Regions from separate parts of the Dactylosporangium sp. NPDC005555 genome, predicted to be linked through region 1. Evidence: predicted binding sites of a transcription regulator. Region 1 holds the regulator's gene; each other region holds the start of a gene.
What was found. The regulator HrcA, encoded in region 1, represses chaperone genes, less so after heat shock. The targets are predictions, from matches to a motif close to GGTTNGCACNCTCNNNNNGAGNGTGCNAACC.

Region 1 (4,276 bases):
CCGCCACCGGTCCCCGTCAGGAAGATCGGGGACCAGGAAGAGCGGCAGGCTCACGCTGTCACGCCAGAACCGGCACCACACACGTGAGCGTCCTGCGCTGCGCTCCGGCCGCTCACGCGTGCCCGTTGAAGGCGTCACGCACCCTGGAGAAGAAGCCGCCCTGCTTGGACAGCTCGGCGACCTCCTCGCCGCGGGTGCGGGCGAAGTCGCGCAGCAGCTTCTCCTGCTCCGGCTCCAGGCGCGTCGGGGTGCGCACGTCGAGGTGGACGTGCAGGTCGCCGCGGCCGGTGCCGCGCAGGTGCGGGACGCCCTTGCCGCGGATACGCAGGGTCTGGTTGGGCTGGGTGCCGGCCTTGACGTCGACCGTCTCCTCGCCGTCGAGGGTCTTGATCGTGAGCCGGGTGCCGAGCGCCGCCGCCGTCATCGGGACGGTGACCCGGCAGTGCAGGTCGTCGTCCTTGCGGGAGTAGACGTCGTGCGGGCGCTCGTGGATCTCGACATACAGGTCGCCGGGCGGACCGCCGCCGGGACCGACCTCACCCTGCTGGGCGAGGCGGATGCGCATGCCGTCCTCGACACCCGAGGGGATCTTCACGGTCAGGGTGCGGCGGGTGCGGACCCGGCCGTCGCCGCCGCAGGTCGCGCACGGGTGCGGGATGACGGTGCCGAAGCCCTGGCAGGCCGAGCACGGGCGGGCCGAGACGACCTGGCCGAGGAACGTGCGCTGCACCGACTGGACCTCGCCGCGGCCGCCGCAGATCTCGCAGGTGGTCGGGTGGGTGTTGGGCGCGGTGCCGGCGCCGGTGCAGGTTGTGCAGACGACCGCGGTGTCGACGGTGATCGGCGCCTCGACGCCGAACGCGGTCTCGTGCAGGTCGAGGTCGAGCCGCAGGATCGCGTCGGCGCCCGGCCGGATCCGCGGGCGCGGCCCGCGGCTGGCGGTCGTGCCGAAGAACGCGTCCATGATGTCCTGGAAGCCGACGAACGCGCCGCCCTGCGGGCCGCCACCGCCGCCGCCGGGCGCCAGGGGGTCGCCGCCGAGGTCGACCATCTCCCGCTTGCGCGGGTCGGACAGCACCTCGTAGGCCGCGTTGATCTCCTTGAACTTCTCCTGCGCCACAGGATCGGGATTGACGTCCGGATGGAACTCGCGCGCCAGCTTGCGATAGGCGCGCTTGATCTCGTCGGCCGTGGAGTCCCGCTTGACACCGAGAATCCCGTAGTAGTCCTTCGCCACTGAGTCCTATGCCCCTGACTCGTCCATGAGGTTCAACCTTGTCCCAGCAGATCGCCGACGTAGCGTGCCACGGCGCGCACCGTGGCGATGTTGGCGGGGTAGTCCATCCGGGTGGGCCCCAGCACGCCCATGCCGCCCACGACGATGGAGCCCGGCCCATAGCCGGTCGCCACGATCGAGGCGCTGCGCAGGTCTTCGATCTCGTTCTCGTCGCCGATGCGGACCCGGGTCATGCTCGGCTCGACCTCGCCGAAGAGCTTGAGGAGGATGACCTCCTCCTCGAGCGCCTCGAGGATCGGGCGCAGCGAGCCCTGGAAGTCCAGCAGGCCACCGCGGGCGAGATTGGCGGTGCCGGCGAGGGCGATCCGCTCCTCGGCGCGCTCCACCAGGGTCTCCAGCAGCACGGTCGACAGGACGGTCATCGGTGGGCGCAGGCCCGGCCCGGCCTCCTCGACGAGCGCCTCGACCAGTGGCGGGGTGTCGACGAGGCGCTTGCCGACGAGCTTCTCGTTGACCCTGCGGCGCAGCTCGGTGACGTCGTCGGCCAGGATCGGGCCGGGCAGGTCCACGAGCCGCTGCTCGACCCGGCCGGTCTCGGCGATCATGACCACCATCAGACGGGTGGTGGAGATCGGCACCAGCTCGAAGTGACGCACGCTGGCGCGCGACAGGCTCGGATACTGCACGACGGCGACCTGCCGGGTCAGCTGCGCGAGCAGCCGCACGGTGCGGTGCACGACGTCGTCGAGGTCGACGGCGCCGATCAGGAACCGCTCGATGGCCCGGCGCTCGGCGGGACTCAGCGGCTTGACGCGGGACAGTTTGTCGACGAAGAGCCGGTAGCCGGCGTCGGTGGGCACGCGACCGGCGCTGGTGTGCGGCTGCCGGATGTAACCCTCCTCCTCGAGGACGGCCATGTCGTTGCGCACCGTCGCCGGGGACACCCGCAGGTTGTGCCGCTCCACGAGGGCCTTGCTGCCGACCGGCTCCTGCGTCGCCACATAGTCCTCGACGATGGCGCGCAGCACCTCGAGCTTGCGCTCGTCAAGGGCCATGTGCACCTCCCCGGGAACTCACTGACGCCACTGGCACTCCCACTTCGCGAGTGCCAGTCTACGTCGCGCCCGCCGCCCACGGAATGATCGTCATGTGTACGAACCGTCGCTATTGCGCCGGTCTGCGTGAAGTTTGTCCAAAAGAAGTCATGCCGCGTCGCTGGCCATACTTGATCGGTGCACCTACCGTGGCCCCCATGAGTGAACCACCTCGCCCCGGGGAATACGGCGTGCCGCAGGACCCCAACAATCCTTACTCCACGCCGGGCGGGGCACAGTATCCGCCGCCGGGCCCCGACTACGGCCAGCAGCCGCCGGTGTCCGGTGGAGGCTACCCGCCGCCCACCAGCGGCGCGGGCTACCAGGACCCGAACGCCTACCAGCAGCCGGGTTACCAGCAGCAGGGCGGTTACCAGCAGCCCGGCGGTTACCAGCAGCCCGGCCAGTACGGCGGCGGCTACCAGCAGCCCGGCGGCTACCCCGGTGCCTCGCCGGTCGGCTACGCCAACAGCGACGAGAAGACCTGGGCCCTGATCGCCCACTTCGGTGGCATCTTCATCGGCTTCATCGCGCCCCTCATCGCGCTGCTGGCCAAGGGCAACGAGTCGCCGACGGTGAAGGCGCACGCCAACGAGGCGCTCAACTTCCACATCACGTGGGGCATCATCCTGTTCGTGGGTGCCCTGCTGTCGGTGTGCACGTTCGGCCTCACGCTCATCGTGCCGTGGATCGTCATCATCGTCTTCGCGATCATCGCCGGCATGAAGGCCAACGGCGGCGAGCTGTACCGCTACCCGATGACCTTCCGCTTCATCAAGTAGTCACCACACGTAGAGGGGCGGCCGGCGCGGCCGCCCCTTTTTCACGTCAGGTCCCTGGCGACGGCGTCGGCGAGCAGCCGCCCCCGCAGCGTGAGCACGGCCAGGCCCGCGTCGAAGGCGCCGGCCTCCAGCAGCCCGTCGGACACGCAGCGCCGGGCCGCGTCCACGGCCCCGGCGTCCAGGACGTCGAGCGGCAGGCCCTCGGCGAGCCTGATCCGCAGCAGGACGTCCTCGAACCGCCGCTCCTCGGCGGTGAGCACCTCCCGCGCCTGCCCCGGCGACGCCCCGGCGGCCAGCCGCGCGGCGTAGGCGTGCGGATGCTTCACGTTCCACCACCGCACGCCCCGCACGTGGCTGTGCGCGCCGGGACCGAGCCCCCACCAGTCGCCGCCGCGCCAGTACAGCTCGTTGTGCCGGCAGGGCGAGTCACGGGACCAGTTCGACACCTCGTACCACGTCATGCCGGCGCCGGTGAGGGCCTGCTCGGCGGCGAGATACCGGTCGGCGGCCACGTCGTCGTCGGGGAACGGCAGCTCGCCGCGGCGCATCCGGGCCGCCAGGCGGGTGCCGTCCTCGACGATCAACGCGTAGGCGCTCACGTGGTCCACCCCGGAGTCGATCACCGTCCGCAGCGAGGCGGCGAAATCCTCGGGCCGCTCCCCCGGCGTGCCGTAGATCAGGTCCAGGTTGACCCGCTCGAACCCGGCGGCGTGCGCCTCGGCGACCGCGGCGGCGGGCCGGCCCGGTGTGTGCCGGCGGTCGAGGACCCGCAGGACGGCCGGCGCGACGGACTGCATGCCGAGGGAGATCCGGTTGAACCCGGCCGTCCGCAGCCGCCGCAGCCCGGCCGCGTCGACGGACTCCGGGTTGGCCTCCGTGGTGACCTCGGCGTCGCCGGACAGGCCCCACGTGCGGTCGATGCCGTCCAGGATGCGGGCCAGCTCCGAGGGCGGCAGCAGCGTCGGCGTGCCCCCGCCGAAGAAGACCGTGTCCACCCGCGGCGGCGCGACCACCTTGGCGGCCAGGGCCAGCTCGTCGAGGACCTGCTCGGCGTAGCCGGCGCTGAGCACGCCCTCGTCGGCGGTGTAGGTGTTGAAGTCGCAGTATCCGCAGCGGGTGGCGCAGAACGGGACGTGGACGTAGACCCCGAACCCGGCCTCCCC
Region 2 (4,276 bases), on a different contig from region 1:
CGCATCCGGAGTCGCCAGGGCAGGTCGTTGTGGCCGTCGATGACTGGTATCGCACCGCTCATCCCACCGACTGTAGGGACGATATGAGGATTTTGCCCGCATCACGTGAAGGGTCCTCATATGGTGGGAGCGGCCTACACGAGGGGGAAAGCCATGGGCAAGTCAAAGAAGAACAGCGACTTCGACGGCCGCGGCATGCACCGGAGCGAAGACGACCTCGGTTACCTGGACCAGGACATGTCCGACGACATGACCATCACGCCGGACACGGACATCGCGGCCCGGACGGCGACCACGAACACGGCCACCATGCAGGCGAAGAAGATCCTCCAGGACCAGCAGACGAGCGTGCAGGACAAGCGCGCCAACCAGCCCGACCGCTGAGCTTTCCGAAATGTAGAGACGGCATCGGCCGCCCGTGGCACAACGGGGGATCACTGGGCGCCGATGCGACGTGTGCGGGGCAGGACTGTGGCGAACCCACGGCCTGCCCTTCATGCGTTCACAGCGTCTTCGTGTAGATCCAGAAGATCCGTTCGAGCCGCGCGCCGACCGTCTTGGAGTAGAACGCGACCGGCCCCGCCCACCCGATCTGCGCCGTGCGGTGCCCGTCGGCGTACTGGTCCGCGAGGCACCGCCGCAGCAGCACCCGCCCGACGCCGAGGCCTTCCGCCGCCGGCGCGGTGCCCATGGGGCCGAACCAGCTGGGGCGGTTCGCCCCGTACGCCGCGAACCCGAGGATCTCGCCGTCCCGGGTGGCGACCCAGCAGCCCTGCGCCTGCCGCACTTCCCAGGCCCAGCCGTCGCCCCAGATGCCCCGCACCCACTCCGGCGCGGCGGCGTCCGCCCGCAGGACCTTGACGCCCGCGCGGTCGAGCCGCTCCTCGTCCTCCTGTTTCGCCTGGCCGGCCCTTTCCAGGTCGGCGGTCATGTTCCAGGCGGTGTCGGTGTGCTCGTATCCGGCCCGCTGCGCGAGGCACACGGCCGGCGTGTACCGCACGTCGATCCCGGGCCACGCGTAGCACGGCGGGTTGCCGCCGATCCTGACCCGCCGCGCCCCTCGCTCCGCCAGGCCGCGCTCCGCCGCTTCCAGCAGTCTTCGGCCGATGCCGCCACGCCGCCGGTCGGGCCGGACCACGAGCAGCTCGACGTGCCCGAGGTGCGGGTCCCGGTCACTGATCGACCCGAACACCGCCCCGGCGAGGCGCCCGGCGTCGTCCCGCTCCGCGAATCGCACCGTAACCCGCCCGGCCGGCGGCGCGCCCAGCCGCCGCACCAGCGCCTCCGCCTCCCCGGCATCCTCCGGGAGGTCCAGCGCCGCGGCGCACAACCGGCTCACCTCACGGTCATCCACCCGCTCCACGATCATTTGGTAAAGATACCTAACTGTTAGCGCCCACCCTGCTGTCCACGCGCCTCAGGTGTCCCGAATCTCACAAACACCAACACAACCGCCCATGCCGCGAAGACCCGACCTGGACAGCAAGAAGGGCAGGCCCGAAACGGGCCTGCCCTTCTTGACGAAGGAAGACGTGGACTCAGAAGTCCATGTCGCCGCCGCCGGGCGCACCCGCCGGCGCCGGGTTCTTCTCCGGCTTGTCCGCGACCACTGCCTCGGTGGTGAGGAAGAGCGCCGCGATGGAGGCGGCGTTCTGCAGGGCGGAGCGGGTGACCTTGGCCGGGTCGATGATGCCCTCGGCCAGCAGGTTCACGTAGTCGCCGGTGGCGGCGTTGAGGCCCCAGCCGGCGTCCAGGTTGCGAACCTTCTCCACGACGACGCCACCCTCGAGGCCGGCGTTGACGGCGATCTGGCGCAGCGGCGCGTCAAGGGCGACCTTGACGATGTTGGCGCCGGTGGCCTCGTCGCCGACCAGGTCCAGCTTGTCGAACGCCGACTTGCCGGCCTGCACGAGCGCGACGCCACCGCCGGGGACGATGCCCTCCTCGACGGCCGCCTTCGCGTTGCGAACGGCGTCCTCGATGCGGTGCTTGCGCTCCTTGAGCTCGACCTCGGTGGCCGCGCCGACCTTGATGACCGCGACGCCGCCGGCGAGCTTCGCCAGCCGCTCCTGCAGCTTCTCGCGGTCGTAGTCCGAGTCCGACTTCTCGATCTCGGCACGGATCTGCGCCACCCGACCGTTGATGCCGTCGGCGTCGCCGGAGCCCTCAACGATCGTGGTCTCGTCCTTGGTGATGACGACCTTGCGGGCCTTGCCCAGCAGGTCGACGGTCGCGTTCTCCAGCTTGAGACCGACGGTCTCGGAGATGACCTGACCACCGGTCAGGATCGCGATGTCCGTCAGCATCGCCTTGCGGCGGTCGCCGAAGCCCGGGGCCTTGACGGCGACGGACTTGAACGTGCCACGGATCTTGTTCACGATCAGGGTCGCGAGGGCCTCGCCCTCGACGTCCTCGGAGATGATCGCGAGCGGCTTGCCGGACTGCATGACCTTCTCCAGCACCGGGAGGAGGTCCTTCACCGCGGAGATCTTCGACTCGACGATGAGGATGTACGGGTCGTCGAGGACCGTCTCCATCCGCTCGGTGTCGGTCACGAAATACGGCGAGATGTAGCCCTTGTCGAAGCGCATGCCCTCGGTGAGCTCCAGCTCGAGCCCGAAGGTGTTGCTCTCCTCGACGGTGATGACGCCTTCCTTGCCGACCTTGTCCATCGCCTCGGCGATGATCTCGCCGACGGTGGAGTCACCGGCGGAGATCGAGGCCGTGGAAGCGATCTGCTCCTTGGTCTCGACGTCCTTGGCAAGGTTGGCCAGCTCCGACGCGACGGACGCGACGGCGGCCTCGATGCCGCGCTTCAGCGCCATCGGGTTGGCACCCGCGGCGACGTTGCGCAGGCCTTCACGGACCAGCGCCTGGGCGAGGACGGTCGCGGTCGTCGTGCCGTCACCGGCAACGTCGTCCGTCTTCTTCGCGACCTCCTTGACCAGCTCGGCGCCGATCTTCTCGTAGGGGTCCTCGAGCTCGATCTCCTTGGCGATGCTCACACCATCGTTGGTGATGGTGGGCGCGCCCCACTTCTTCTCGAGGACGACGTTGCGACCCTTGGGGCCCAGCGTCACCTTGACGGCGTCGGCGAGGATGTTCATGCCCCGCTCGAGGCCGCGGCGCGCTTCCTCGTCGAACGCGATAATCTTGGCCATTCGGCGTTGTCCTCCTGGACACTCCGGCTACGCCTCGGCCCACGTGGGGCCGGCGGCTCGCCGCCTGCTTTCGCACCTTCAAGGACCCAGTGGGATCCTCGCTGGCCGGGCCGGATGAGCCCGCGACGACCAGCCCCTCGACGCTCCCGCGCCCAGGCGCTGCACCGCCCCGACCGTTGGCACTCGCCTGATGCGAGTGCCAACTCCTGTTTAGCACTCTGGCCCGGCGAGTGCAAGCAAACCCGAGGTGACGGCCCGGGTGGTCGAAGCGCCGCAAAGAGCGTCAAATCAGGCATGAATGGCGCGAACAATGCCGAAAAAGACGCAGGGCACCGTTCCTCATCAATGAGGACGGTGCCCCGGCGGGGTGTGGACGAACGTTGTCAGGCGAGGTGACGAACCTTCTCCGCCTGCGGGCCCTTCTGGCCTTGCGCGATCTCGAACTCGACGCGCTGTCCGTCTTCCAGCGATTTGTAGCCATCCATCTCGATCGCGGAGAAGTGGACGAACACGTCCTGTCCCCCGTCGACCGCGATGAAGCCATAGCCCTTTTCGCTGTTGAACCACTTCACGGTGCCCTGAGCCACGGTGCACTTCCTCTACTTCAGTCCCTCTTTTGTCACTCCGGCTGGCTGTGGGGACCAGCCTTGAGGTCCTCGGCCGGCACGCCGGGCCAAGGGGTGGCACCGCGCGAGGATCGACGACCGAAACGGACGGTACACGAGATATACCGAGGCCCGACAGCCCCAAACCGGACAGCAAGGTCACGGTTCATGCGCGCACAAAAGGTCCCCGATCGAACCTTTCTTGGGGTGATCGACAAACAGCGAGCGCATCGGCAGGCGTCGAATAGTGAGCACAAACGAATAAGGAAACGTCAGACGAATCCGAGAGGAAGCGCCGATCTTGCGGTTGGAACCGGAAGCCGCGACTGGAACCACGCAACCTGTCACAACCGCAAGATCGGCCTACTTCCGCACTGCTTCCGTGCCCGCGGAAGGTGCGGACGTCAACTCGCGGAGACTCCGCAAGGGTGACAGAACAAGCGGCACGACGGATATCAGCATTCCGGCGCACGCCACCCAGATCGTCGGGTGGACACCGATGACCGTGCC
Region 3 (4,276 bases), on a different contig from region 1:
CGACGCGGCGTTGGAGACCGCGCTGTGCGTCACCTTCACCGGGTCGACGATGCCGGACTTGACCAGGTCGACGTATTCGCCGGTGGCGGCGTCGAGGCCGTGGCCGAAGTCGAGCGCGGTGACCTTGCCGACGACGACGTAGCCGTCGAAGCCCGCGTTCTGCGCGATCCAGCGCAGCGGCTCGACGAGCGCCTTGCGAACGATCGAGACGCCGACCTTCTCCTCGCCGGTCAGGCCGAGGTCACCGTCGAGGACGGGGAGCACCTGGGCCAGGGCGGCGCCGCCGCCGGGGACGATGCCTTCCTGGACCGCCGCCTTGGTCGCGGAGATCGCGTCCTCGATGCGGTGCTTGCGCTCCTTCATCTCGACCTCGGTGGCGGCGCCGGCCTTGATGACCGCGACCCCACCGGCGAGCTTGGCGACCCGCTCGTTGAGCTTCTCCTTGTCCCAGTCGGAGTCGGAGGCCTCGATCTCCTTACGGATCTGCTCGACCCGCGCGGAGACCTCGCTCTTCTCGCCGGCGCCGTCGACGATCGTGGTGAGCTCCTTGCCCACGACGATGCGGCGGGCCTTGCCGAGGACCTCGGTGCCGACCGACTCGAGCTTGTAGCCCAGCTCGGGGGCGACGAGCTCGGCGCCGGTGAGGACCGAGATGTCCTGGAGCATCGCCTTGCGGCGGTCGCCGAAGCCGGGCGCCTTGACCGCGACGACCTTGAAGGTCTTGCGGATGGCGTTGACCACCAGGGTCGACAGGGCCTGGCCCTCGACGTCCTCGGCGATGATCAGCAGCGGCTTGTTGTCCTTGATGATCTGCTCCAGCAGCGGCAGCAGCTCCTCGATGGCGCCGATCTTCTGGGTGGTGACGAGGACGTAGGCGTCCTCGAGCACCGCCTCCTGCGACTCGGCGTCGGTCACGAAGTGCGGGGAGATGTAGCCCTTGTCGAACTGCATGCCCTCGGTGACCTCGAGCTCGGTCGTGAGGGTGGAGCCCTCCTCGACCGTGATGACGCCGTCGCGGCCGACCTGCTCCATCGCCGAGGCGATCAGGTCGCCGATGGTGGCGTCCTGCGCGGAGATCGTGGCGACCTGGGCGATCTCGGTGTGGCTGGCGACCGGGGTCGCCTTCTCCTTGAGCGCCTTCACGACGGCGGCCGTCGCCAGGTCGATGCCGCGCTTGATGCCCGCCGGGTTGGTGCCGGCGGTCACGTTGCGCAGACCCTCACGGACCAGCGCCTGGGCCAGCACGGTGGCGGTGGTGGTGCCGTCGCCGGCGACGTCGTTGGTCTTGGTGGCGACCTCTTTGACGAGCTGGGCGCCGAGGTTTTCATAAGGGTTGGTGAGCTCGATCTCTTTCGCGATCGTCACACCGTCGTTGGTGATGGTCGGGGCACCGAACTTCTTGTCCAGAACGACGTTGCGCCCGCGCGGGCCGAGCGTGACCTTGACCGTGTCGGCCAGGCGGTTGACGCCGTGCTCCAGCAGGTGGCGCGCCTCGTCGGAGAAGCTCAGGATCTTCGCCATGCGTGTGATGTCCCTTCAAAGGCGACACCGCCCCGGCCGCAAGCGCTCCTGCGCACGGGTCCGGGGCGGTGGCCACTGCTCTACTTGGTCTGGGTCACTTCTCGATGACCGCGAGGACGTCACGGGCGGAGAGCACGAGATACTCCTGGCCGCCCCACTTGACCTCGGTGCCGCCGTACTTCGAGTAGATGACGGTGTCGCCGACCTTGACGTCGATCGGGACCCGGTTGCCCTTGTCGTCGATGCGACCGGGGCCCACAGCCTGGACGGTGCCCTCCTGGGGCTTCTCCTTGGCCGTGTCCGGGATGACGATGCCCGAGGCGGTGGTCGTCTCAGCCTCGTTGGCCTGGACCAGAATGCGGTCCTCGAGCGGCTTGATCGCAACCTTCGTCGCGGTAGTCACGGGCATACCCTCCTGGGGTATTGATTCTTACGCTATCGAGTGCCCGGTGAAGCCGTCGTCGCGGGTGCCGGCTCCAGTCGGTTGGCTGGCACTCTCATGTCGAGGGTGCTAATCGGAGGTTATGTCGCTGGCTAGCACTCCGTCAAGGAGAGTGCCAAACACGCCACGAAATCACCCGTCGTCGGCTACGCGACGGACCGGGGCGGGAACACTGCGGGCGATCTACGCTCGGCGGTATGAAGAGGCTGCTCGGCACGCTGGTCGTCGCCATCCTGACCGTGGGGTCCCTGACTGCCTGCGGCAAGAAGGACGACGGCGCGCAGACGCCCGCCGCCGCCGGCAGCACCGGACCGTCCGACTCGGCCGCGTTCGGCGAGGGGCCCGGCGGCTCCGCAGCGGCCTCCAGCGACGCCGGCAGCGGCGGCAACAGCCAGCCCGCGACGGACAAGAGCGCCGCACCCGCTTATCCGGGTGACGCGAAGGGCTACTGCCAGGCCGTCGTCAGCGCCTGGACCAAGAACGACATGAACCGGATCAAGCAGCTCTCCGGCAGCGGCGCCGTGTCCAACTTCCAGTACATCGAAAAGGGCGCCGACACCAACTGGAAGTACGTGAAGAAGAACGGCTCCGAGTGCGTCCTGCGCAACGACCACGGCGACGAGCTGCAGGTCACCGTCGACGAGCACAACCTGGGCAAGCCGCAGGCCGTCACCGACGTCGTGATCCAGAAAACCGAGTACCCCTCGGACCCCTCCAGCTACGTCAGCGGCTTCATCAACGCCTGGTACAACGGCAACACCCAGCGCATGGCGAGCTACTCCAGCCACTCGATCGCCGGCAGCTACGGCGGCAAGAAGGCCCCGCCGAACTGGACGGAGAGCCAGCCCAAGGAGGACAAGGGCGACTACTGGCTGGTCCACGGCTCGTCCAACGCGGGCGACAGCTACACGTTCAAGGTCAAGAAGAGCCTCGGCAAGTCCGGCGGCATCACCGGCATATCCTGAGGCGTGCTCGAACAGGCGCTCCAGGCCGCGGCGGCCCTGCCGGAAGGCGACCCTCTGGCGGCCGCGTCGGCGCTGCGGGCCGCCGGCTTCCCGCCGGACCTCGCCGCCGCCGCCCTGACCCAGGTGGCGCTGCGCCGCAAGGCGGTCACGAAGTTCGGCGCCGACGCCGCGGTGATGCACTTCACCCGCGCGGGCCTGGAGCAGGCGACCCGTGGTCCCGTCGCGGCCCGGCGGGCGGCCCGGCTCGCCGCCGCGGGTGCCACCCGGGTCGCCGACCTCGGCTGCGGGATCGGGGCCGACACGATCGCGTTCGCCCGGGCGGGCCTGCGGGTGCACGCGGTCGACGCCTCACCGGAGACGGCCGCCACCGCGTCGGCCAACGTCCTCGCTCTGGGTCTGGCGGCGGATGTACTGGTGGAAGCCCGAGACGCGATGAGCGTCCCCCTCGATGAGGTGGACGCCGTGTTCTGCGACCCCGCCCGACGCACAACGGGCGGGCGCCGCGTGTTCGACCCCCGCTCCTATTCGCCGCCGTGGGACTTCGTCGTCGGGCTCGCGGCCCGCGTGCCGATGACGGTCCTGAAACTCGCTCCCGGCATCGACCACGCCCTGCTCCCACCGGGCGCGGAAGGTGAATGGGTCTCCGTCGACGGCGACGTCGTCGAGGCCGCGGCATGGTGCGGCCCGCTCGCCGCGGCCCCCCGCCGGGCAACCCTGTTCCAGAGCGCGCCCACGGGATCGGCCGCGGCACCGTCTGTGGTTTCCCTCACCGGCAACGGGATCACCGCCGCCCCCGTCGGACATATCGGGAATTTCATGTATGACCCAGACGGCGCGGTGGTGCGGTCGCATCTCGTCGCCGAGTTCGCGGAGACGGTCGACGGCATGCTCGCCGACCCCACCATCGCGTACGTCCACACCCCCACCTACGTGCCCACCCCGTTCGGGCGCTGCTACGAGGTGCTCGACCAGCTGCCGATCGCCCTGAAGCGGCTCCGGACCGCGCTGCGCGCCCTCGACGTCGGCTCGCTCACCATCCTGAAGCGCGGCTCGGCCCTGGACGTGGAGGAGCTGCGCAGATCACTGCGTCTTTCCGGCAGCCGAGCCGCCATCATCGCCCTGACCCGGGTCGCGGGCGCCCCCGCCGTCCTCCTGCTCAGCCGGGTCCCAGACCCTGGCAACGCTGCCCCTTCTCAGTAGAGCTGCTGGCCCAGGCGGCGTTGCAGGTCGATGAGGACGTCGTCGGCGAGGTCCTCCGGCGGGCGGCGGCCCAGCTGATCGGTCAGCATCCGCCCCGACTCGCGGCACATGTCCCACGTGACGCGCTCGTGCAGCCAGCGCAGCCACT

Region 2: a site for HrcA is predicted at 3,336-3,366, ahead of groL (chaperonin GroEL). Genes of this name have one in related genera too.
Region 3: a site for HrcA is predicted at 2,008-2,038, ahead of groES (co-chaperone GroES). Genes of this name have one in related genera too.

What each region holds. Positions count from the first base shown of each region.
Region 1 covers NZ_JBEXDG010000012.1:85,258-89,533, forward strand. Annotated here, with positions in the region: gene ABZS58_RS16255 (16S rRNA (uracil(1498)-N(3))-methyltransferase) at 1-54, opposite strand, end outside; gene dnaJ (molecular chaperone DnaJ) at 113-1,237, opposite strand; gene hrcA (heat-inducible transcriptional repressor HrcA) at 1,270-2,292, opposite strand; gene ABZS58_RS16270 (DUF4870 domain-containing protein) at 2,490-3,113, shown strand; gene hemW (radical SAM family heme chaperone HemW) at 3,155-4,276, opposite strand, start outside.
Region 2 covers NZ_JBEXDG010000022.1:47,252-51,527, reverse strand. Annotated here, with positions in the region: gene ABZS58_RS24765 (dipeptidase) at 1-62, opposite strand, end outside; gene ABZS58_RS24760 (hypothetical protein) at 154-384, shown strand; gene ABZS58_RS24755 (GNAT family N-acetyltransferase) at 503-1,369, opposite strand; gene groL (chaperonin GroEL) at 1,539-3,161, opposite strand; gene ABZS58_RS24745 (cold-shock protein) at 3,545-3,748, opposite strand; gene ABZS58_RS24740 (MFS transporter) at 4,130-4,276, opposite strand, start outside.
Region 3 covers NZ_JBEXDG010000001.1:413,847-418,122, forward strand. Annotated here, with positions in the region: gene groL (chaperonin GroEL) at 1-1,521, opposite strand, end outside; gene groES (co-chaperone GroES) at 1,616-1,930, opposite strand; gene ABZS58_RS01965 (hypothetical protein) at 2,161-2,928, shown strand; gene ABZS58_RS01970 (class I SAM-dependent methyltransferase) at 2,932-4,128, shown strand; gene ABZS58_RS01975 (hypothetical protein) at 4,122-4,276, opposite strand, start outside.